Regions from separate parts of the Agathobaculum sp. TL06 genome, predicted to be linked through region 2. Evidence: predicted binding sites of a transcription regulator. Region 2 holds the regulator's gene; the other holds the start of a gene.

Region 1 (11,399 bases), on a different contig from region 2:
ATCGAACCGTCCGAATCCAGGGTGTCCAGGACCAGGCCGACGATGCGCACGTCCTTTTCGTCGTATTCGGCCGCCAGTTCGCCGAGGTCGGGCATTTCGTTGATGCACGGGGTACAGAACGTCGCCCAAACGTTGACCATCGTCAGCTTGTAGTCTGAGAAAATGGACTGGTCAACCTCGCTGCCCTCCAGGTCGGTGGCAGTAAAGCGGCTCATAACGCCGGCCGGCGCTTGAGAATCGTCCGCGTCCGGCGTTTCATTGGGCGTGGTGTCCGTATCCGAGACAGGCGCCTGCGGCGCGGCGCCGGCCTCCTCCGCCGGAGCGCAGGCGCCAAGGGAAAGTGTAAGCGCGAGCACGGCGCTCAACAGGGCAAAACGGTATCGCAACAGCATAGAACTCCTCCAGAACAGTGATGTGTAGGGTTGTAGTTTCTGTCATTATACGGAGTGGGGGCGGGCTTGTCAAGGGTGCAAAAGGAAAGCGCCGCGGCCCTTTGCAGACAAAGGACCGCAGCGCGGCATGCAGATTGGCGTCCCCGACAGGAATCGAACCTGCGACGTTCCGCTTAGGAGGCGGACCCTCTATCCTGCTGAGGTACGGAGACATAAATATATTGATTGCGATTACCTTTATTATAACAGATGGGACGCGTTCCGGCAAGCCCCTGCGCGGCACAACGCCGCGGTTAAAAAGGGAAGGCAATACGCACAGTATTTTTATATCATACTGTATGGCGGGACGATTGTCAATCCAAGAACGCATGAAAATACAGACAAAATAAGCAAAGCAACTTTGTTAAAATAAAAACATTGCATGCCTGAGAGGAAAGTGCTATGATAAAATTAAGTAAAATGGGGTAGTAGGTAGAGTTTTGTTTTCATACCCTGTTTTGCCGGTAAAGGAGGGCATATTCGTGAAACAAATGCACATCACCGAAACCGTGCTGCGCGATGCACAGCAGTCGTTGATCGCAACCCGTATGCCGTTTGACGATTTTGAAGCCGTACTGGACGATATGGACAAGGCCGGCTATCATTCGATCGAATGCTGGGGCGGTGCGACGTTCGACAGCTGCCTGCGTTACCTGCACGAGGATCCTTGGGAGCGGCTGCGCAAAATCAAATCCCACATGAAAAACACCAAGCTGCAGATGCTGCTGCGCGGCCAGAATCTGCTGGGCTACCACCATTATTCGGACGATACCGTCCGCCGCTTCGTGCGCAGGAGCGTGGAGAACGGAATGGATATCATCCGCATTTTCGACGCGCTCAACGATATGCGCAACATCGAAACCGCCGTGGATGAATGCCTCAAGGCGGGCGGCCATGCGCAGGGCTGTATCTGCTACACGCTCAGCCCCATTCACAACCTGGAGATGTTCGTCTCCCTGGGCAAGCAGATCGAAGCGCTTGGCTGCAATTCGCTCTGCATCAAGGACATGGCGGGCATCATGTCGCCGCAGGAATGCTACGACCTTGTCACGGCGCTGCGCGAAAACATCAAGCTGCCGGTTTATGTGCATACCCATGCGACCACCGGCCTGGGCTATATGACCTACCTCAAGGCGGCGGAGGCGGGCGCGGCCGGCATCGACTGCGCGACCTCGTGCTTCTCCGGCGGCACCAGCCAGCCCGCGACCGAGTCGCTGGTCTATGCGCTGGCGCAGATGGGCTTTGACTGCGGCGTGGACAGCAAGCAGCTGAAAAAGGTAAACGACTTCTTCCTGCCGGTCAAGGACAAGTTCTCGGCCAACGGGCTGTTCGACCCCTATGTGCTGTCCACCAAGACCGACGCGCTCAACTACCAGATCCCGGGCGGCATGCTGTCCAACCTGGTGGCGCAGCTCAAGGCGCAGAACGCGATCGACAAGCTGGAGGCCGTGCTGGAGGAGACTCCCCGCGTGCGTGAGGACATGGGCTACCCGCCGCTTGTCACCCCGCTGTCGCAGATGGTCGGCGTGCAGGCAACGGTCAACGTCCTGCTCGGCGAGCGATATAAATCCATCGGCAAGGAGATCAAAAGCTATATCAAGGGCGAATATGGCAAGGCGCCGGGCAAAATTGATCCGGAACTGGCGAAAAAGGTGCTGGGCGACGAGCAGCCGATGACCGGCCGCTTCGCGGATACGCTCAAGCCGGAATTTGAAGAGGCGAAGGCCTACCTGGGCGGCCGCGCGCGGAGCGAGGAGGACGTGCTTTCCTACATCGCGTTCCCGCAGCAGGCGGAGCAGTATTTTGACCGCCGCGATCAGACCTTTACCGCAAGCTATTCGTTCAAGGAGGTCGGTTGACTATGATACAGGGACCGCTTAGTCCGGTCGAGGCAGTGATGGTTGCGCTGTCCGGCTTTGTGATCGTATTTTTGATGCTGGCATTATTGTGGGGCATCATCATTGTGGTATCCCGCATCGTCGGCGGCGTGGAAAAGAAAGCCGCGCCGGTCGCGGCGGCGCCCCGGCCCGCAGCGGCTCCGGTCGCTGCGCCTGCTGCTGCGCCCGCGCCGGCCGCAGCGCCGCAGGTCGTGCTGGAGGGCATCGACGAAACGCAGGCGGCATGCGTAATGGCGATTGTAAGCCACGAAACGGGCATTCCGCTCGACCAGCTCGTGTTCAAGTCTATCAAGGCTGTATAAGGGGGAAAGAAAACAATGAAATATCTGGTTACGCTCAATGGGAAACAGTATGAGGTTGAGGTGGACAAGGGCTCCGCAAGCGCGGTCTGCGTCGGGAGCGCGCCGGCGGCTCCGGCAGCCGCACCCGCACCGGCCGCAGCGCCGGCGCCAGCTCCGGCTGCAGCGCCCGCCCCGGCGGCGCCGGCTGGCGGCGAGATCGTCGCGGCGCCCATGCCGGGTACGATTCTGGACGTCCGCTGCGCGGCGGGACAGGCGGTAAAGGCGGGCGACGTGCTGTTCATCCTGGAAGCGATGAAGATGGAAAACGAGATCTGTGCGCCGCATGATGGCACCGTCGGTTCGGTCAGCGTGCAGAAGGGCGCGACCGTTGAAACCGGTACGGCGCTTTGCACGATGTAACGGGAGGCGCGTAACATGCAATTTTCATTTATAGGCGCGCTGGAGGAGATCCTGGCCGGCTCGGGCTTCGCCGCGTTGTTCAGCGACCCGCGCAGCCTGGTCATGATCCTGATCGCGTTTGTGCTGCTGTTTCTCGGCATCGGCAAAAAGTTTGAGCCGCTGCTGCTTGTACCGATCGCGTTCGGCATCCTGCTGGCGAACTTCCCCCTGACCGGCCTGCTCAACGCGCCGGCGGACGGCGCCAGCCCCGGCATGCTGTGGGTGTTCTATCAGGGTGTGGAGCATGCGATCTACCCCTCGCTGATTTTCCTCGGCATCGGCGCGATGACCGACTTCGGCCCGCTGATCGCGCGGCCGTCCTCGCTGCTGCTGGGCGCGGCGGCGCAGCTCGGCATCTTCACCGCGTTCCTGTTGGCGCTGGCGCTGGGCTTTGCACCGAATGTAGCCGCGTCGATCGGCATTATCGGCGGCGCGGACGGCCCGACCGCCATTCTGGTCACCTCACGCCTGGCTGCGGATTACCTGCCTGCAATCGCGATCGCCGCGTATTCCTATATGGCGCTTATCCCCTTGATACAGCCGCCGCTGATGCGCGCGCTGACGACCAAAAAGGAGCGCGAGATCAAGATGGAGCAGCTCCGTCCGGTGTCCAAGACCGAGAAGATCGTGTTCCCCATCGCGGTAGCGACTGTGGTTATCCTGCTGATTCCGGATACGGCGCCGCTGATCGGCATGCTGATGCTGGGCAACCTGTTCCGCGAATGCGGCGTGACCGATCGTTTGTCCGACACGGCGCAAAACACGCTGTGTAATATCGTGACCATCTTCCTCGGCCTGTCTGTCGGCTGTAAGGCGGTTGCGGAGAAGTTCCTGACCATGGAGACGATCAAGATCATCGTCCTCGGCCTGATCGCGTTCATGTTCTCCACGATCGGCGGCCTGCTGTTCGGCAAGATCATGTGCAAGCTGTCGGGCGGCAAGGTCAACCCGCTGATCGGCTCGGCCGGCGTTTCCGCGGTCCCGATGGCCGCGCGCGTTTCGCAGGTCGAAGGCCAGAAGGCCAATCCGGCGAACTTCCTGCTCATGCACGCCATGGGTCCGAACGTTGCGGGCGTAATCGGCTCCGCTGTCGCGGCGGGCTTCCTGCTGAAAGTATTCGGCGCGTAAGCGGGCGCCGCAAAAACAGAGCGCAAGGGCGCCGGACGATTCCGGCGCCCTTTTCCATGGGAATAGAGGCGCGGGGAGGCCTGAAAACGGACGCAGTCTTAACGCCTGTAAAACCCATTTGTATTGACAAAATGCGCCATAATGCTATAATATAGGAAGAAATGAACGGGTGGTCTTTATTGTGCAGGTTTTGAAGGACGAGCTACGGCATAAGATTTTGCTGGAATCCCAGCACCTATTTCTGCAGAAAGGGTACGACCGGACCTCTCTGCAGATGATTGCGGATAAGGTCAATATCAGCAAGAGCAATCTGTACCATTACTTCAAAAACAAGGAGGAGCTGTTTTACGAGCTGACGGACGGCGCCGCGGAGGGGCTCAAGCGACTGATTATGCGCTTTCGCGACAAGCGCTTTGACCCGCGCACCGGCGCGCGCGAATACCAGGTCCTGCTGACCGAGGAGGTCATTTCTTTGCTGCTGGCCGAGAAATACGGCCTGCTGCTCATTATGGAGCAGTCGCAGGGGACACGGTATGAGGGGCTGCGCAGCAGCCTGATCGATATGCTGGCGGCAAAGACTGCGCCGCTGCTGACGGATGAGGACAACTGCCTTCTGCTGGCACAGATCATGGCGCGCAACCTGATTGACGGGACCGTGCAGATATTAAAAAACCGCGTCCGTCCGCGCGAGGTGCGGACCGGACTGAACCGGCTGGTGGAATACCATACACAAGGGATCAATGCGCTGCTCAAATGAAGCGGCGCATTTTTTTGCGGAAAACGGTGGCGCGTTTTGCGGATCAGCCGGACGGGGCAACTCCGGCAAAAAGCGCGTTCTACCTGTCTTTTGCGCTGCATAGATTTGTAGTAATCAAAGCGTCGACAGGCAGGGGGGACGATCGTGAAAGGCTTACCCGAAGAGCGGGCAGTCCGGCTCGCGCAATATATGATCGAAGAAAAGGCGACGGTGCGCCAAACGGCGGCCAAATTCGGCATTTCCAAATCAACGGTACATAAGGATATCACGACAAGGCTGAAAAAGCTCAACGCTGTGCTGTACGACCGCGTGCAGGAGGTGCTGTACACCAATAAAAAGGAGCGGCACATCCGCGGCGGCATGGCGACGCGGGAGAAATACCGCGCCCAGGCGGGGCGGGATACCGCGCGGCAGGGAAAAAAGAACGGCCACCCTTGCTGAAGAGGGTGGCCGGCCTATGTACGCATCAGATCGATCAGATGGACTCCAAATCGCGAATGCAGCTGCGGCAGACGTTTTTATCCTTGAAGTGGATCACGTCCTTTGAGCTGCCGCAGAAGACGCAGGCAGGCTCGTACTTTTTCAGGATGATTTGGCTGCCCTCCACATAGATTTCCAGGGCGTCCTTCACATCGATATCGAGCGTCCTGCGCAGCTCGATCGGCAGTACGATTCGGCCCAGTTCGTCAACCTTACGGACAATACCAGTGGATTTCATTTGATATACACTCCTTCATTCTTCATTCATTCCTTTGCCAGCATCAATCCATGTTGCGGCTCTCTGTATGGAGGAGAGCGGCTTTTTTCTACAAGGGAGGGGAGAGGCGTAAATGCTTTCCGTAATCTGGGTCGCATTTCTGGCCCTGGCCCTGCTTTGCGGGACGGTGACCGGCCGGTTGGACGCGGTCACTGCCGCAGTGGGAACAGGCGCGTCGGAAGCGGTCACGTTAGCCATCAGCATCGCCGGCCTGATGTGCTTTTGGAGCGGCGTGATGGAGGTGATCCGCGCTTCCGGATTGGCGCAAAAGCTGTCCCATGCGCTTACGCCCCTGCTTCGGCCGCTGTTTGGCAAGGCAGCGAACGACAGAGAGGCCATGGAACTGGTGAGCGCCAATGTGACGGCAAACCTGCTGGGACTTTCCAATGCGGCAACGCCGCTGGGGCTGCGCGCGGTCGACCGGCTGTACACGCTTGCCGGCCGGCGCGGTTCGCCGGATACCGTTTTGACATTGATCACCTTGAATACGGCGTCCATACAGATCATCCCGTCCACGGTGGCGGCGGTACGCGCGTCGTGCGGCGCTGCAGCACCGTTTGACATCATGCCGGCGGTTTGGGGGGCGTCCGTGGCGTCTGTCGCGGTCGTCCTGTTGAGTGCGCGTATCCTCCGCCCGCTATTTCCCGATGAAAAATAAGGGGAAATACCTGTTCGGATTACAATTTGTATTATTGCATATGGAAAGCACAAAAAATGTCGAATTGCCTGTTATTTCCAAAAATATTTCCTAAAATTTGAAAATAAACGCGGGCCAGCGGGAAAGGAGAGGAAACATGCGGATGCTGCAGAGCGCGTTTATCCCAATGCTGCTGGCGGCAGTGGGGCTATACGCACTGTATAAAGGGGTAGACGTGTTTCCCACTTTTCTGCGCGGCGCCAAAAGCGGCCTGGAAACGGCTGTGGGGCTGCTGCCGACCATGGTCGGCATGCTGACGGTCGTTTACATGCTGCGGGCGTCCGGAGCAATCGATTTAGCGGCGGCCGCACTTGCGCCGCTGTTGAATTTGCTTGGCATTCCAAAGGAATGCACCGCGCTGACCCTGCTGAAACCGATCAGCGGCGGCGGCGGTTTGGCGCTGGGCAGCGAGATCATGCAGCGCTGCGGACCGGACAGCTATGCCGGCCGCGTGGCGGCGGTCATGCTGGGTTCGTCCGAAACCAGCTTCTACACGATCAGCGTTTACAGCGGTCATTTAGGGCTGAACCGGCTCCGCTATGCCGTGTTTGCCGCCCTTTGCGCGGATTTGACCGCCTTTGCCGTATCGGCGGCGATGGTGCGGCTCTATTTTCCATACATGTAACATTATATCGTGTTTGCAGGAAAAATACCATACGTTGAGAAAAAATTGTAGAATCATCCAAACCGCCTTCATAAAAACTGTGCAAAAATCAAGATATTTCAGGGGTTTGATTTTCTCACAAAAAGAAAGGACTGTACAAGTACAGTCCTTTCTTTTTATAGTATTCTCTTACTTTACGATTTCCTTGCCGTTCTCGTCGTACTCGAAGAAGCCCTTGCCGGTCTTGACGCCGAGCCAGCCGGCGCGGACCATCTTGCGCATCAGCGGATGCGGACGGTACTTCGGATCGCCGGTCTCGCGGTACAGCGTCTCCATGATCGCCAGGTTGACATCGTGGCCAACCAGGTCGGCGGTGTGGAGCGGGCCGGACTTCATACCGGCGCCGAGCTGCATGGCAACGTCGATATCAGCAGGGGAAGCGATGCCGTCGGCAACAATGCCCATGGCCTCGTTCATCATCGGGATCAGGATACGGTTTACGACAAAGCCAGGGCCTTCGTTGACCGATACCGGAGTCTTGCCCAGGGAAGCCATCAGGTCGAACGCGGTCTGGAACGTCTCGTCCGAGGTCTGAATCGCGCGGGTAACCTCGACCAGCTTCATGATCTGAGCCGGATTGAAGAAGTGGCAGCCGATCACCTTGTCAGCGCGGTTCGGTACGCTGGCGGCCATCTCGGTGATGGACAGCGCGGAGGTGTTGGAGCCGAAGATGGTGTGCGCCGGGCAGATCTGGTCCAGCTCCTGCAGAAGCTCTTTCTTCAGGTCCATGCGCTCCAGAATGACTTCCATGATGAAGTCGGCGTCGGCGGCAGCCTTGCGGTCCAGCGAGGTCTTGAGGGAAGCGAGCAGCTCGTTCTTCTTCTCTTCGGTCATTTTTTCCTTCTTGACGAGGAAGGACAGGTCGTTGGTGATGGTCTTAACGCCGCGGTCGATGAACTCCTGCTTTACGTCAAGCATCGTTACCTCATGGCCGTTGGTCAGGAAAACTTCCGTAATGCGCGCGCCCATGTTGCCGGCGCCGAATACACAAACTTTCATATTATATAACCCTCTCTCTCAATGATTGCAGATAAACAAACGCGCTTACTTGTTCTTGAACTCCTTGGCGGGCTTTTCCTTATTCTTATCGAGGAAATAAGCCATGCCGTACTTCTGGTCCTCGGTTGCGAAGCACTCGCCGAAGATGTTGCCCTCCAGCTTGAGCGCGGAATTCAGGTCGGTCTGCATGCCGACGTTGATCGCTTCCTTGCAGAGCGCGACAGCGATCGGCGCCTGCGCCGCGATCTCCTCGGCCAGCTTCATGGCTTCGTCCATCAGCTGATCCAGCGGGTAAACGTAGTTGACCAGACCCATCTCCAGCGCCTGCTGCGCGGTGTAGTTGCCGCGGGCGGTATAAATAAGCTCCTTAGCCTTGCCGAGGCCTACGATGCGGGCCAGACGCTGCGTGCCGCCGCAGCCCGGCGTGATGCCCAGGCCGACCTCGGGCTGGCCGAACAGCGCGTTATCGGATGCAAGGCGGATATCGCAGGACATCGCCAGCTCGCAGCCGCCGCCCAGGCAGAAGCCGTTGATTGCTGCAATGACCGGACGCTTGAAGTTCTCGATCTTCCAGCAAACGCGGTTGCCGTTGTTGCCGAACTTCTTGCCTTCCTCAACGGACAGGGTGGACATTTCGGAAATGTCCGCGCCGGCCACGAAGGAGTTGACGGTCTTGCCCTTCTTGTTTACCATGGAGGAACCGGTCAGCACGACGCAGTATACGTCGTCCATCGCCGCAACTTCGTCGAACGCTTCCTCAAGCTGGCCGTACATATCGGTGGACAGCGCGTTCATGGCTTTCATGTGCTCGATCTTGACGACCGCTACATGGCCTTTCTTTTCAACTACTACATCAGTCATTGGTAAGACTTCCCTTCAAATTGATGTCGGAATCTTATATACGAGGTGCGCCGCGCACCTGCGCAATCGAATGCTTTGGAGATAGGGGGCCTGCAAAAAGCCCCCTATCATGCCGGTTTGATTTACTTGCAGAGCTCGTCGCGCTCAACAACGATCGCTTCGCCCATGCCGCCGCCGATGCACATGGTGGCAAGGCCGAGGGTGGAGTCGCGCTTGATCATTTCATAGATCAGCGTGGTGGTGATACGGCAGCCTGCCGCGCCGATCGGGTGGCCCAGCGCGATCGCGCCGCCGTTGACGTTGACCTTGTCCATATCAAAGCCCAGCTCGCGGTTGACCGCAGCGGCCTGCGCGGCAAACGCCTCGTTGGACTCGACCAGGTCGAGGTCGGCAACGGTCAGGCCGGCGCGTTTGAGTGCCTGGCGGGTGGACTCGATCGGGCCGACGCCCATGATGGACGGGTCGCAGCCGACAGAGCCGAACGAACGGATCTTGACGAGCGGCTTGAGGCCGTGCGCCTTCACATAATCCTCGGACGCGATAATCATCGCGGCGCCGGCGTCGTTGATGCCGGAAGCGTTGCCCGCGGTGACGGTACCGTCCTTCTTGAACGCCGGACGCAGCTTGGCCAGGCCTTCCAGCGTGGTCTGCGGGCGGCAGTGCTCGTCGGTATCGAAAATAACGGTTTCCTTCTTCTTCTTGACCTCTACCGGAACGATCTCGTCCTTGAAGCGGCCGGAGGAAATCGCCTTGGCGGCCTTCATCTGGGACTCGTAGCCGATCTGGTCCTGAATCTCGCGGGTGATGCCGTACTGCTCGGCAACGTTTTCCGCGGTGATGCCCATGTGGTACTGGTTGAAAATATCAAATACGCCGTCATGAACCATCATATCGACCAGCTTGACGTCGTTCATGCGCGCGCCCCAGCGCACGTTGTGGGAAACGTACGGTGCGCCGGACATGGACTCAACGCCGCCGACCAGCATGAGCTGATCCTCGCCGGAACGGATGATCTGGGAACCGAGCGAAATTGCGCGCATGGAGGACGCGCAGACCTTGTTGAGGGTCATGGCGGGGGTGGTGATCGGCAGGCCCGCGCCGATCAGGACCTGACGGGCAACGTTCTGGCCGCAGCCGCCCTGCAGCACCTGGCCGAACATTACTTCATCGATCGCTTCCTTGTCCACACCGGCGCGCTCGATCGCCGCATTGGCGGCAACAACGCCGAGCTGGGCTGCGGGTACGTCGCGGAGGGTGCCGCCGTAAGTACCGATCGCGGTACGGGCTGCGGAACAGATATAAACGTTCATTTGGCTGTTTCTCCTTTTCTTCTCTTACGCCGGTGACGCCGGCGCAGCAGTTTGTGACATCTCTTAACGAGTTCGTTAATATTTTATCAAATGTGCAGAAAAATGCAAGGGGTTTTTGTAAGGAATATGGCCCAAATCTTAAAATACCCATAACTTGCACAACACACACAAGGAATAAATCGGGAATTAATCGTTTGCCAGACCCATCAGTTCATCGCGGAAAATACGCGCGTCCATCAGCTTGATCGAACCGTCCGCCTGGCGGGCGATCTGGGGCGCGAATTCCATCTGATCGAGCACCTGGGTCTGCAGGTCGATGCCGGGCGCGATTTCGACCAGGGTGACGCCCTCCGGACGCAGCTCGAACACGCAGCGCTCGGTGATGTACAGGACGGGCTGGTGAACCTCGTTGGCATAGTCGCCGGAGAACGTGATGTGCTCGACCGCGTTGACGAACTTTTTCTTCGCGCCCTCCTGGGTGATGACCAGCTTGCCGTCGCGGCACTCGGTCTTGAGGCCCTTAGCGGTAAACGTGCCGCAGTAGACGACCTTTTTGGCATTCTGGGTGATGTCGATGAATCCGCCCGCGCCGGCCAGACGGGTGCCGAACTTGGACACGTTCAGGTCGCCGTTGGGCGCGGTTTCGGCCAGGCCGAGGAACGCGACGTCCAGGCCGCCGCCCTGGTAAAAGTCAAACTGTACGTTGTGCGGGATGATGCACATTGCGTTGGCGGCCGCGCCGAACTGGGTGCCGCCATAGGGGACGCCCGCGATCGAGCCGGCCTCGACGGTCAGGGTCATCTTGTCCGAGATGCCCTCTTCAGCGGCGACGTTGGCAATTTTTTCCGGCGCGCCGGTGCCGAGGTTGACGATCGCGTCCGGCGGCAGCTCCATGGCCGCGCGGCGGGCGATGATCTTCTTGGCGTCCATCGGGATGGGCGGGATGGCGTCCACCGGAATGCGGAATTCGCCGGTCAGCGCGCCGTCATACGGCATGCCGAGGCACTGCATGTTTTCCTCCTCCGAGCCAACGACGACCGAATCCACATAAATGCCCGGGATCGCCACCAGCTTCGGATCGAGCGAGCCGCCCTGCACGATCTTTTCGACCTGCACGATGACCTTGCCGCCCGAGTTTTTGCACGCCTGCGCCATCG
Region 2 (11,399 bases):
GAACTTTTTTCAATCTTTTTTTCAGATTTTCGAGCCGTTCTTTCTCTTTTCCGAACTTTTCCGGCCGCCGCCCCTTCCGAAGCAGCTTATTTAGTATATCAAACCCTAAGCTGTTTGTCAAGAACTTTTTTCTTCTTTTTTCAGCTTTTTCCGCACCGCTCTCGCGCGGCTCGTTTACTATACTATTTCCCCCGCTCCTTTGTCAATACCTTCCTTCCCCTTTTGCTTCGGTTTTCTTTTCCTCCCTTGTCCTTCCGGCGCTTTTCTGCTATAATTTTTCTATCGGAACCAATGGTATAAAGGAGGTCGCTGGCTTGCCTATAAAAATAGCCGACAGTTTGCCCGCGCGTGCGATTCTGGAAAGCGAAAACATATTTGTGATGACCGAGCACCGTGCAACAACGCAGGACATCCGCCCGCTGCGCATTGCGCTGCTCAACCTGATGCCGCTCAAGATCGTGACCGAAACCCAGATCCTGCGCTGCTTGTCCAACACACCGATTCAGATAGAAGTCGACCTGATCCAAACGAAGACCTATCATTCAAAAAACACCCCCGAAGACCATCTGCTCACATTCTACAAAACATTTGACGATATCCGCGATCAAAAGTATGACGGTTTTATCATCACCGGCGCCCCCATCGAAAACATGCCGTTTGAAGAAGTTGAGTATTGGGATGAGCTGGTCCGCATCATGGACTGGACGAAAACCCATGTACATTCCACGCTGTATATCTGTTGGGGCGCGCAGGCAGGCCTTTACCACCACTACGGCATTCCCAAATATCCCTTGCCGCGGAAGATGTCCGGCATTTTCAAGCATCATGTGCTTTTTCCGAAAGAGCCCCTCCTGCGCGGCTTCGACGACGTGTTCTGCGCCCCGCATTCACGCCACACCGAGGTACATGCGTCCGATATCCGCAAGGATGACCGCCTGCGCCTGTTGGCGGAATCCCACGAGGCTGGTGTTTATCTGGTTGAGGCGATGAACGGACGGCAGATTTTCGTGCTTGGTCACGGGGAATATGATTCGGACACCCTAAAAAAAGAATATGAACGCGATCTCGCCAAGGGCCTGAACCCCGAGATCCCCCTGCACTATTTCAGGAACAACGACCCCAGCGACGATATCCTGGTCACCTGGAAAGCACACGCGCACCTTTTCTATACCAACTGGGTCAACTACTATGTTTATCAGACCACGCCCTATTCCCTCGATAAAATATAAAAAAGAAGCGGCTTCAAGCCGCTTCTTTTTTTATGCCTCTTCCATGCCGACCAGATGGCACAGCGTCATCAGGCTGTCAGACAGGTGTACATTCTCGACCGGAACGCCCAGCCCCTCCAGATGCAGGTCCTCGCCCGTGAAGTTCCACAGGCCGCGGATACCATGATCGACCAGCTCGTGCGCCAAATCGGGCGCATGGGTGCGCGGAATCGTCAGAACAGCAACATCCGGCTTGCGTCGGTCGACAAATTCAAACAGCGTACTGCTGCTGCGCACCTCATGCCCGCCGAATTTTTTGCCCACCAACTCCTCATTCGCGTCAAACGCACACAGCAGCTTGAAGCCGCTGGCCGAAAAATCGAAGTTGTTGAGCAAGGCCCGTCCCAGGTTGCCCGCACCGATCAATACCGCCGTGCGGCCGGCGCTGAGCCCGAGAATAGCGCCCAGCTCCTCCTGCAGCTTATCTACATTGTATCCATATCCCTGCTGGCCAAATCCACCAAAGCAGTTGAAATCCTGCCGGATCTGTGAAGCGGTCAGCCCCATACGCTCAGCCAGGGCGCGCGAGGAAATGCGCTGTACGCCCTCTGCTTTCAGCTCACAAATATTGCGGTAGTAGCGCGGCAGACGCTGCACCACCGCCTTGGAGACCTCTTGTTTGCGCTCCACAGGTTTTCATCCTCTCTTTCCCATCACAAAATTACAGCTTCGCAATCGTTTCCAGTACATAATCCGTGAATTCCTGCGCGGTCGCGCCGGTATCACGTCCATTGACCACTACCTTTTTCTCTTCAAACATGCAGATATCGAGCGCACGGTCGAGCTTATTCGCCAACTCGATCTCACCGATATGCTCGAGCAGCATCACGGAGGCGCGCAGCACGGAGGACGGGTCCGCGTACTGGGCGCGCCCCTCCTGCACCATGCGCGGCGCGGAGCCGTGAATGGCCTCGAACATCGCGTAACGCTTGCCGATATTGGCCGAACCCGCGGTGCCTACGCCGCCCTGAATCTCGGCCGCCTCGTCGGTGATGATATCGCCGTACAGGTTGGGCAGCACGACCACCTTGAAATCGCGGCGGCGTTTTTCGTCCAGAAGCTTCGCGGTCATGATATCGATGTACCAGTCGTCGAACTCGACCTCCGGATACTCCTTTGCAACCCGCTGGCAGGTGTCGAGGAATTTGCCGTCCGTGGTCTTGATGATATTGGCCTTGGTCACGCAGGAGACGCGGTTCTTGCCGGTCTTGCGCGCGTAATCAAACGCCAGGCGCGCGATGCGCTCGCAGCCCTGCGAGGTCGCCACCGTAAAGTCGATGAACAGATCGTCCGCAATCTGCACGCCCTGCGAGCCGACCGCATAGCCGCCCTCGGTGTTTTCGCGATAGAACGTCCAGTCGATCCCCAGCTCAGGCACCTTGACTGGACGCACGTTGGCGAACAGGTCGAGCGCTTTGCGCATCGCCACATTCGCGGATTCCACATTCGGCCACGGATCGCCCTTGCGCGGGGTCGTGGTCGGCCCCTTGAGAATTACATGGCACTGTTTGAGCTCCTCCATCACATCGGGCGGGATGGCGTAGCCCAGCTCAGCGCGACGCTCGATGGTCAGCCCGTCTATCACACGGAACTCCACTTTCCCCGCCTTGACCTTGTCGGCCAGCAGGGCCTCGAGCGCGTGCTGCGCCATGCCGGTGATCATCGGGCCGATACCGTCGCCGCCGCACACGCCGATGATGAGCTTGTCAAGCTTTGTATAGTCAATAAAGTCATCCTGTGCTTTCATATCCGCGATGCGCGCAAGCTGGCTTTCTACCACTGCTTCAAATTTATCCAGAATGGACTGGTCGATCGACATAACGGTGTCCTCCTCATACCATTGATATTATTTTAACAAATTTTCTGCATCCTGTCAAGAAAGAGGAGGCTGGGAAAGCGCCTCTCTCCTCTTTTCCTTATTGCGCCGCCTGTTCCTTGGCATAGTTGAGCGTGCCGCCCGCGAGCAGCGCGCCACGCTGACGGTCGGAAACGTCGCAGTCCGCCTTGAAGGTCCTGCCGCCGCACACCACGGTAACCTGACCGCCGTTTTTGATTTCCTCCAGCACATGCGGCAGCGCGATCTCATCCAGCAGGCTGATCGCGTCGTAGTCCGCCGGATCGGCAAAGGTCAGCGGCAGGATGCCCGAGTTGACCAGATTGGCCTTATGGATACGGGCGAACGACTTGCACAGCACGGCCTTGACGCCCAGATACAGCGGGACGAGCGCCGCGTGCTCGCGCGACGAGCCCTGGCCGTAGTTGGCGCCACCGACGATCACGCCGCCGCCCTGCTCCTTGCAGCGCGCCGGAAATTCCGGATCGACGTTGATAAAGCAGTAATTCGAGTAGTACGGCACGTTCGAGCGGTAGGGCAGCAGCTTCGCGCCCGCCGGCAGGATATGGTCGGTGGTGATGTTGTCCTCGGTCTTGAGTACGACGCGGCCCGTATAGGACGCTTCCAGCGCCTTGCCCAGCGGGAACGGCTTGATGTTCGGGCCGCGCACGACCTCGACCTCGGCCGGATTTTCCGCGGGCTTTACAATCATGTTGTCGTTGATGACGAAATGCTCCGGCATTTCGATCGCCGGCATTTCTCCCAGCGTGCGCGGGTCGGTCAGCACGCCCGCGAGCGCGCTCGCCGCCGCGACCTCGGGCGATACCAGATAGATCTGCGCGTCCTGCGTACCCGAGCGGCCCTCAAAGTTGCGGTTGAAGGTGCGCAGGGACACGCCCGCGGACTCCGGCGACTGCCCCATGCCGATGCAGGGACCGCAGGCGCACTCAAGGATGCGCGCGCCCGCCGCGATGATATCCGCCAGCGCGCCGTTCTGCGCGAGCATGTTAAACACCTGCTTGGAGCCCGGGCTGATGGTGAGCGAAACGTCCGGATGCACGGTTTTGCCCTTGAGGATGGACGCGACTTTCATCATATCGTAATAGGAGGAATTGGTGCAGGAGCCGATGCAGCACTGATTGACCTTGATCGCGCCGATCTCAGCGACCGGCTTGACATTGTCCGGCATGTGCGGCATCGCAGCCAGCGGCTCGAGCGCGGACAGGTCGACCGTGTATTCCTCGTCGTACACCGCGTCCGGATCAGAGGACAGCTCGACCCACACATCACCGCGGCCCTGCGCCTCGAGGAAGCGCCTGGTTTCCCCGTCGGACGGGAACACCGAGGTCGTCGCGCCCAGCTCGGCGCCCATGTTGGTGATGGTCGCGCGCTCAGGCACGGACAGCGTCGCAACGCCCTCACCCGCGTACTCGACGATCTTGCCCACGCCGCCCTTAACGGTCATCTGGCGCAGCACGTCCAGGATAACGTCCTTGGCGGAAACCCACGGGGACAGCTTGCCCGTCAGGTTGACGCGCACCATCTTGGGCATGGGGATGTAGTACGCGCCGCCGCCCATCGCGACCGCCACGTCCAGGCCGCCCGCGCCGAACGCCAGCATGCCGATGCCGCCGCCGGTCGGGGTGTGGCTGTCCGAGCCGATCAGGGTTTTGCCCGGCGCGCCGAAGCGCTCCAGATGCACCTGATGGCAGATGCCGTTGCCCGCCTTGGAATAGTAGATGCCGTGCTTTTTGGCCACCGAGCCGATATACTTGTGGTCGTCCGCGTTTTCGAAGCCGGACTGCAGGGTATTGTGGTCGATATACGCGACCGACCGCTCGGTCCTGACCTGGTCGACGCCCATTGCCTCAAACTGGAGGTAGGCCATGGTGCCGGTAGCATCCTGCGTGAGCGTCTGGTCGATCCGGAGACCGATCTCCTGTCCCTGGACCATTTCTCCGTCCACCAGATGCGCCTTCAGAATTTTCTGTGCGATTGTCATACCCATTTGTGTTTCTTACACTCCTTTATGTCCCATACGCGGCGATAGTTGCGCCCGCCGCGCCCCGCCGCTGCAAAGCGGGTCCGTTGCGGCTTCCACAGCCTTCTCCACGGCATGCGCGGCATACCGTGCCCAAAAACAAAACAGAAGCGGCCTTTGCAACGCAAAAACCACTTCTATTTTACAACATTCCTTATCTTTTGAAAAGACCTTTTCGCTATCGCTTTTCACAAATATTCGCACCGATCTCCGCTGTTGCGAAAGCATTCTGCAGGGTCAGACCCACATTGCCTGCAAGGTATTCATAATATGCCTGACTCCCGATCATGGCCGCGTTATCCCCGCACAGGGAAAGCGGCGGCAGGTAGAGCCTGGTGTGGGTGCGCTTCGCCATCTCCTGCAGCGCCGCGCGCAGGAACGAGTTAGCCGCCACGCCGCCCGCGCAGACCACGCGCCGCGCATGCGTCCGCTGCGCCGCCATCTCCAGGCGCGGCACCAGCGTATGCACGACCGCCGCACAAAACGAGGCCGCAAGGCCGTTTTTGTCCAGCGTTTCGCCTTTCTGCTCCGCGTTGTGCGCCAGATTGATGACCGCGGTCTTGAGGCCGGAAAAAGAGAAGTCAAGCGGCGCGTCCTTGATGTGCGAATCCGGCAGCTTGTAGCGCGTCGGGTCGCCCTCCTGCGCGAGCCTGTCGATCTTCGGGCCGCCCGGATAGCCCACGCCGAGCACGCGCGCGACCTTATCGAACGCCTCGCCCGCCGCGTCGTCCCGCGTGCCGCCGAGGATCTCAAAATCCGTATAACCGCGCACCATCACGATTTCGCTGTGTCCGCCGGACGCGATCAGCGTCAAGAACGGGGGCTTGAGATCGGGATACGCCAGATAGGTCGCCGCGATATGCCCGCGGATATGATGCACCGGAATAAAGGGCTTTTGCAGCGCAAACGCCAGCGATTTCCCGAAGTTCGCGCCGACCAGCAGCGCGCCGATCAGCCCCGGCGCACAGGTCGCCGCCACCGCGTCCACCGCGCGCTTGTCCATGCCCGCATCGGCCAGCGCCTTTTCCGTCACGCGCACAACCGCCTCCATGTGCCGCCGCGACGCGATTTCCGGCACCACGCCCCCATACAGCGCGTGCGTTTCGATCTGCGTGTCCACCACGCTGGAAAGTATGTTCCGTCCATCCTCGACCACGGCGGCCGCCGTTTCGTCGCAGGAGGACTCGATTGCCAAAATCCTCATTGTTTCACCCGTTGTTTCCGTATTGTAAAATATGACGCGCCAGTTCCGCGTCCTGCCTGTGTACATAGATCCGGTACTCCCGCGGATACTGCGCGCGGAGCCCCAGCACGTCCTGCCGCTGCAGCATGCGCTGCGCATTGTCCCGCACCTCTGTGCGAAACGCGATCTGTTCACGGCTGAGCGCCTGCTGCGCCTCGAAAAAGTCCTCCTGCGTATTGGTGCATAAAATCTGCTCGCGGTTCATCGGCGTAATCATTTTCCTGTCTCCTTTATCCAAAGCAAACATTTCTTATCCCTCGCCGCTCTGCTACAGGCCGGCCGGCATGCGCATGGCAGAAAGAACAGGCACACAGCACGGCGCCGGCCAAAAGGGCCGCCAAAAGCATCATCTCTTTCTCCCCTTTCCGGTTACCGCATCGTGCCATCCGATATCTCTTTTTCCATGCATACGCAGATCTCGTCCCCCGCGAAATCGCCGAAATTCGGCACCAGCCGGTACCCCTGCTTCTGATAAAACACGATCGCGTCCGGCATGTCCGCGCCGGTTTCCAGCACCGCGCGGTGGCACCCGCTCGCGGCGGCGTGCCGTTCGAGCGCGGCCACGATTTCGCCCGCCGTCCCGCTTCTTCGGTATTCCGGCCGGACATACATCCGCTTGATCTCCGCCGTTACCGGATCATACGCGCGCCAGCAGCCGCAGCCTGCCGGCCGTTCCCCTATGTAAGCCACCACCGCGCAGGCCATCCCATCCAACGCGTGATACGCCTTGTACTTTTCCGCCACCGAGCCCCAGCCCGCATGGAAATATCCATCCAGCTCCGCAACCAGCGCTGCCAGATCCGGATTGGTCACATCGACAAAGCGAAGCGCCGCCCGTTTTTTATCCGCCGCCCCCAGCGCCTTTTCAAAGCAAAGGCAGTTTTCCGCGCCGGCCGGACTCCCATAATAGGGCATTGTACGGTATCCCAGCTTCCGGTAAAGCGCCGCCGAATCCCCGGTAGTCCGCGCGGTTTCCAAAACAGCGCGCGTATAGCCCTGCTCCGCCGCGTTGCCCTCCAGCGCGCGGATGACCGCGCCCGCAATCCCCCGCCGGCGGTATTCCGGCCGCACATAAATGCGTTTCAGTTCCACGGTATGCGCGTCCGTCCGCTTCCAGCAGCCGCAGCCTGCCGCGCGCCCATCCTCATAAGCGACCAGCCGGCAGCCGAACAGATGCGGGTCGTTATATTTCGCATAGCGGCGATGCACCTCGCCCACGATCGAAAAATAATATTCGTCCAGCCTGCCCGCCAGTTCCAGCAGATCGGTGTTTTCCGCATCGACAAACCGGAGCTCCATCCAGCCTCATCCTTTCAGAAAAAATGTCATCAGTAGCGCGTCCTCAGCGGGCGCAGTGTAAAAATTCTTTCGCACGCCCACCTTTTGGAAGCCCGCGTTCTCATACAGGGCAATCGCGGGCATATTGGACGCGCGCGCCTCCAGCGTAACGAAGGCCAGCCCCTGCACTTTCGCGCATGAGACGAGCGCCCCGATCAGCGCGCGGCCGATGCCCTGCCGGCGGCAGCCCGGCGATACCGCAACATTGGTGATGTACCCCTCGTCCAGCACGGTCTGGCAGCCCACATAGCCGACCGCCGCGCCGTCCCGCTCCGCAACCAGGAACAGGCCTTTTCCCAGCTCTTCTCGCAGCATATCCGCGCTCCACGGCGCGTGGAAGCACACCTTTTCGATCTCCGCGAGCGCGGCCAGGTGACGCTCCTGCATGGGTACGACCGTCATTCCGCAAGCCTCCCGATGATGCCGCTTACCCCCCGGTCGATCTCGGCCGCCGCGCGGCGGTAGGTATCCAGATCGCCGCCAAACGGATCGGAAACGTCCTCCGGCAGCAGGGTGAATATCTTGTCCGCACAGGCGGGAAACAACTCGCACAAGCGGTCGTAATGGGCGCCTGTCATGCAGACCAGATAACGCGCCTCCTGCACCAGTTCGGGCGTGAGCATGCGCGAGCGGTGCGCTGCGATGTCCGCGCCCAGTTCAGCCGCCGCCGTGACCGCGTTTGGCGACGCAGGCAGGCCGTCCTGGGTGAACAGTCCGGCGGACGCCACCGTCAGACCGGTCTTCTCCTCCCCGCCGCGCGCGCGGAACAGCCCCTCGGCCATCGGCGAACGGCAGGTGTTGCCCGTGCAGATGAAAATGATGTCGTCCATTTTGGAATTCCCCCTGTCAAAAACGGCCCGCGCCGCGCGCGGTGCGCCCTCTCCCCTCAAACCGGTCGGTTCGGGCAGAATCACTTTGTGTCGTACCAGCTATGTCCCGCCTTGGCCTCCGCCACCAGAGGCGCGTCCATAGCGAACGCAGCTTCCATTTCCTCCTTGAGCAGGCGCATCGCGGTCTCCTGTTCGGTTTTTGGCGCCTCCAAGATCAATTCGTCGTGGACCTGCAGGATAAGCCGGCTCTCCAGGCCCTCGCGCAGCAGACGGTCGCGTACCCGCACCATGGCGATCTTGATGATGTCCGCCGCGGTCCCCTGGATGGGCGTATTCATCGCCACACGCTCCCCGAACGAACGGATATTGAAATTTTTGCTTTTCAGTTCGGGCAGCGCGCGGCGGCGGCCGAACAGCGTGGACACATAGCCCTTTTCCCGCGCGCTTTCCTTGATATCCTCCATATATTTTGCAACGCCCGGATAGGTCGCCAGATAGGTGCGGATGAACTCGCCCGCTTCCTTACGGGTCACGCCGATATCCTGTGCAAGCGAAAAATCCGATATCCCGTACACAATGCCGAAATTGACCGCCTTGCAGGAGGAGCGCATCTGCGGCGTGACCTCGTCCAGCGGCACATGGTATACCTTGGCCGCGGTCGCGGCGTGGATATCCTGTCCGGACCGGAACGCCTCGATCATGTGCGCGTCCTGCGAGATATGCGCAAGCACCCGCAGTTCGATCTGCGAGTAATCCGCGTCGATCAGCACATGCTCCGCGTCGGGCGCGACGAACATGCGCCGCAGCTCACGCCCCAGTTCGGTGCGCACCGGAATGTTCTGCAGGTTCGGGTCGGTCGAGGACAGCCGGCCTGTCGCGGTCACAGTCTGCTGAAAATGCGTATGAATACGCCCGTCCTTTTGGCTGACCACCTTGAGCAGCCCATCCACATAGGTGCTCTTCAGCTTGGTAAGCTGCCGGTATTCCAGTATCCTGGGAACGATCGGATGATCTTCCGCGATGCGCTCCAGCACGTCCACGTTGGTCGAATAGCCGGTCTTGGTCTTTTTCGGCGCGGGCAGATGCAGCTTTTCAAACAGCACCTCGCCGAGCTGCTTGGGGCTGTTGATATTGAATTCTCCATCCGCGTCGCGGTAGATCTGCGCGACCAGCTCATGGATGCGGACGTCCAGCCGCTCCCCAAACGCGCGCAGCTCGTCCGGCGCGACCGCACAGCCCGCGGTTTCCATTTCAGCCAGAATGCGCATCAGCGGCAGTTCGATCTCGTAGTACAGCTTGCGCATGCCCAGTTCTTCCACCCTGGATGCGGCTTCCTGATAGATCGCGCGCACCGCTCCTACATGGCGCGCGCATGCCTGTTCCGTCTGTTCCTGCCCGCCGAGCGGCGATACGGCGGCCGGATCGTCCAAGTCAAGCTCGGGCAGTTCGGTGCTGCAATATGCCAGCGCCACGCGCGGCAGGTCATATCCGGACTGCGTCGGGTCCAGCAGATACGCGGCGAGGCAGGTGTCGAACGCAATCCCCTCCGGCTGGATGCCGCGCGCAAGCAGCGCCGCCGCCACGGGCTTCGCATCATGCAGCACCAGCTCGATCGCGCCGCCGAACAGACGGCGCAGCAGCGCATCCCAATCCGCATCCGCAAAGTCATCCGCAAACAGCATCGCCGCCGTATCCGCTTCCAGCAGGCACAGCGCGCCCAGCGTTTCCGGAATCACTGCAAACACGCGGCCCGCTTCGGTCAGCGCGTCGAGCAGCCCAAACGCTTCGGCGGCATTTTGGATGCGCTGCGTCCGAAGCTCCGGCAGCCTGGGCGCGGCATGCTCGCCGCTCAGCCCAAGCTTTTTGATAAAGTTTTTAAATTCCAGGCGGGTCAGCAGCTCATAAAGCGCCGCATCGTCCCGATGTTCCTCCGGCAGGTTTGCAACATCCAGCGCAAGCGGCGCGTTGCGGTCAATGGTCGCGAGCCAATAGCTGTCTTTCGCGGACTGCGCGCCCGCTTCCAGCTTTGCGCGCGCACCTTTTTTGATTTTTTCATCCTCCAGGTTCGCGTACACGCCTTCCAGCGAGCCGAAATCATGCAGCAGCTGCATCGCCGTCTTTTCCCCGATGCCCGGCACGCCCGGAATATTATCCGACGCATCCCCCATGAGCGCTTTCAGATCGATCAGGCGAATCGGATCGAAGCCGTATTTTTCACGGAACTTATCCGTATCATAGGTTTCATAGGTCGTCTGCCCCATTTTGGTGGAAACCAGAAGCACAGTCGTCCCGCCGCCGATGAGCTGCAGGCTGTCGCGGTCGCCCGTCACGACCACGCAGGCGTCGCCGTTTTCATCCGCTTTCCGGCTGATCGTGCCGATCAGGTCGTCCGCCTCATACCCTGCCAGCTCGCAGCGTACCACACCCATCGCATCGAGCGTTTCTTTCATCACCGGTAGCTGCGCCGCCAGTTCGTCCGGCATCCCCTTGCGGGTTGCCTTGTAGGAATCAAATTTCAAATGGCGGAAGGTTTTCTCCCGCACGTCAAAGCACACAACCGTACGGTCGGGCTTTTCATCCTCCCTGAGCTTGAACAACGTGGCCAAGAACCCGTACACCGCGTTGGTCGGCAGCCCTTCATGGTTGGAGAGCTGGCGGATACCATAAAAAGCGCGGTTGAGTATACTGTTTCCATCGATCACCATGATTTTCATGCGCGTATTCCCCATCATTCAACAAATTTTTCTTATCATATATTATATCCTATTACCAGCCGTATTTCCAGACAAAATAAGGGACGGGGCTTCCGCCCCGTCCCGCGCCCATATTCCTTATGCGCCAAACC

The links. Region 2 encodes Rex, which represses fermentation and respiration genes when NADH is low (regulators of the CRP and FNR family bind a similar motif). Its sites were predicted from a motif close to ATTGTTAANNNNTTAACAAT; they were not measured.
Region 1: a site for Rex is predicted at 10,314-10,333, ahead of ACYQ3S_RS11015 (acetyl-CoA C-acetyltransferase). Genes of this name have one in related genera too.

The regions. Positions count from the first base shown of each region.
Region 1 is NZ_BAAGGY010000017.1:1,432-12,830, reverse strand. It holds gene ACYQ3S_RS11080 (TlpA family protein disulfide reductase) at 1-392, opposite strand, end outside; tRNA gene ACYQ3S_RS11075 (tRNA-Arg) at 528-604, opposite strand; gene ACYQ3S_RS11070 (pyruvate carboxylase subunit B) at 923-2,290, shown strand; gene ACYQ3S_RS11065 (OadG family protein) at 2,293-2,631, shown strand; gene ACYQ3S_RS11060 (biotin/lipoyl-containing protein) at 2,647-3,030, shown strand; gene ACYQ3S_RS11055 (sodium ion-translocating decarboxylase subunit beta) at 3,046-4,197, shown strand; gene ACYQ3S_RS11050 (TetR/AcrR family transcriptional regulator) at 4,379-4,954, shown strand; gene ACYQ3S_RS11045 (sporulation transcriptional regulator SpoIIID) at 5,099-5,395, shown strand; gene ACYQ3S_RS11040 (AbrB/MazE/SpoVT family DNA-binding domain-containing protein) at 5,430-5,672, opposite strand; gene ACYQ3S_RS11035 (nucleoside recognition domain-containing protein) at 5,785-6,369, shown strand; gene ACYQ3S_RS11030 (nucleoside recognition domain-containing protein) at 6,506-7,033, shown strand; gene ACYQ3S_RS11025 (3-hydroxyacyl-CoA dehydrogenase family protein) at 7,202-8,071, opposite strand; gene ACYQ3S_RS11020 (enoyl-CoA hydratase-related protein) at 8,117-8,932, opposite strand; gene ACYQ3S_RS11015 (acetyl-CoA C-acetyltransferase) at 9,055-10,242, opposite strand; gene ACYQ3S_RS11010 (acyl CoA:acetate/3-ketoacid CoA transferase) at 10,429-11,399, opposite strand, start outside.
Region 2 is NZ_BAAGGY010000010.1:37-11,435, forward strand. It holds gene metA (homoserine O-acetyltransferase MetA) at 315-1,229, shown strand; gene ACYQ3S_RS07210 (redox-sensing transcriptional repressor Rex) at 1,260-1,898, opposite strand; gene ACYQ3S_RS07215 (isocitrate/isopropylmalate family dehydrogenase) at 1,930-3,087, opposite strand; gene ACYQ3S_RS07220 (aconitate hydratase) at 3,185-5,110, opposite strand; gene tsaD (tRNA (adenosine(37)-N6)-threonylcarbamoyltransferase complex transferase subunit TsaD) at 5,322-6,347, opposite strand; gene ACYQ3S_RS07230 (hypothetical protein) at 6,352-6,603, opposite strand; gene ACYQ3S_RS07235 (GNAT family N-acetyltransferase) at 6,756-7,685, opposite strand; gene rimI (ribosomal protein S18-alanine N-acetyltransferase) at 7,692-8,126, opposite strand; gene ACYQ3S_RS07245 (low molecular weight protein arginine phosphatase) at 8,123-8,554, opposite strand; gene polA (DNA polymerase I) at 8,635-11,268, opposite strand; gene spo0A (sporulation transcription factor Spo0A) at 11,386-11,399, opposite strand, start outside.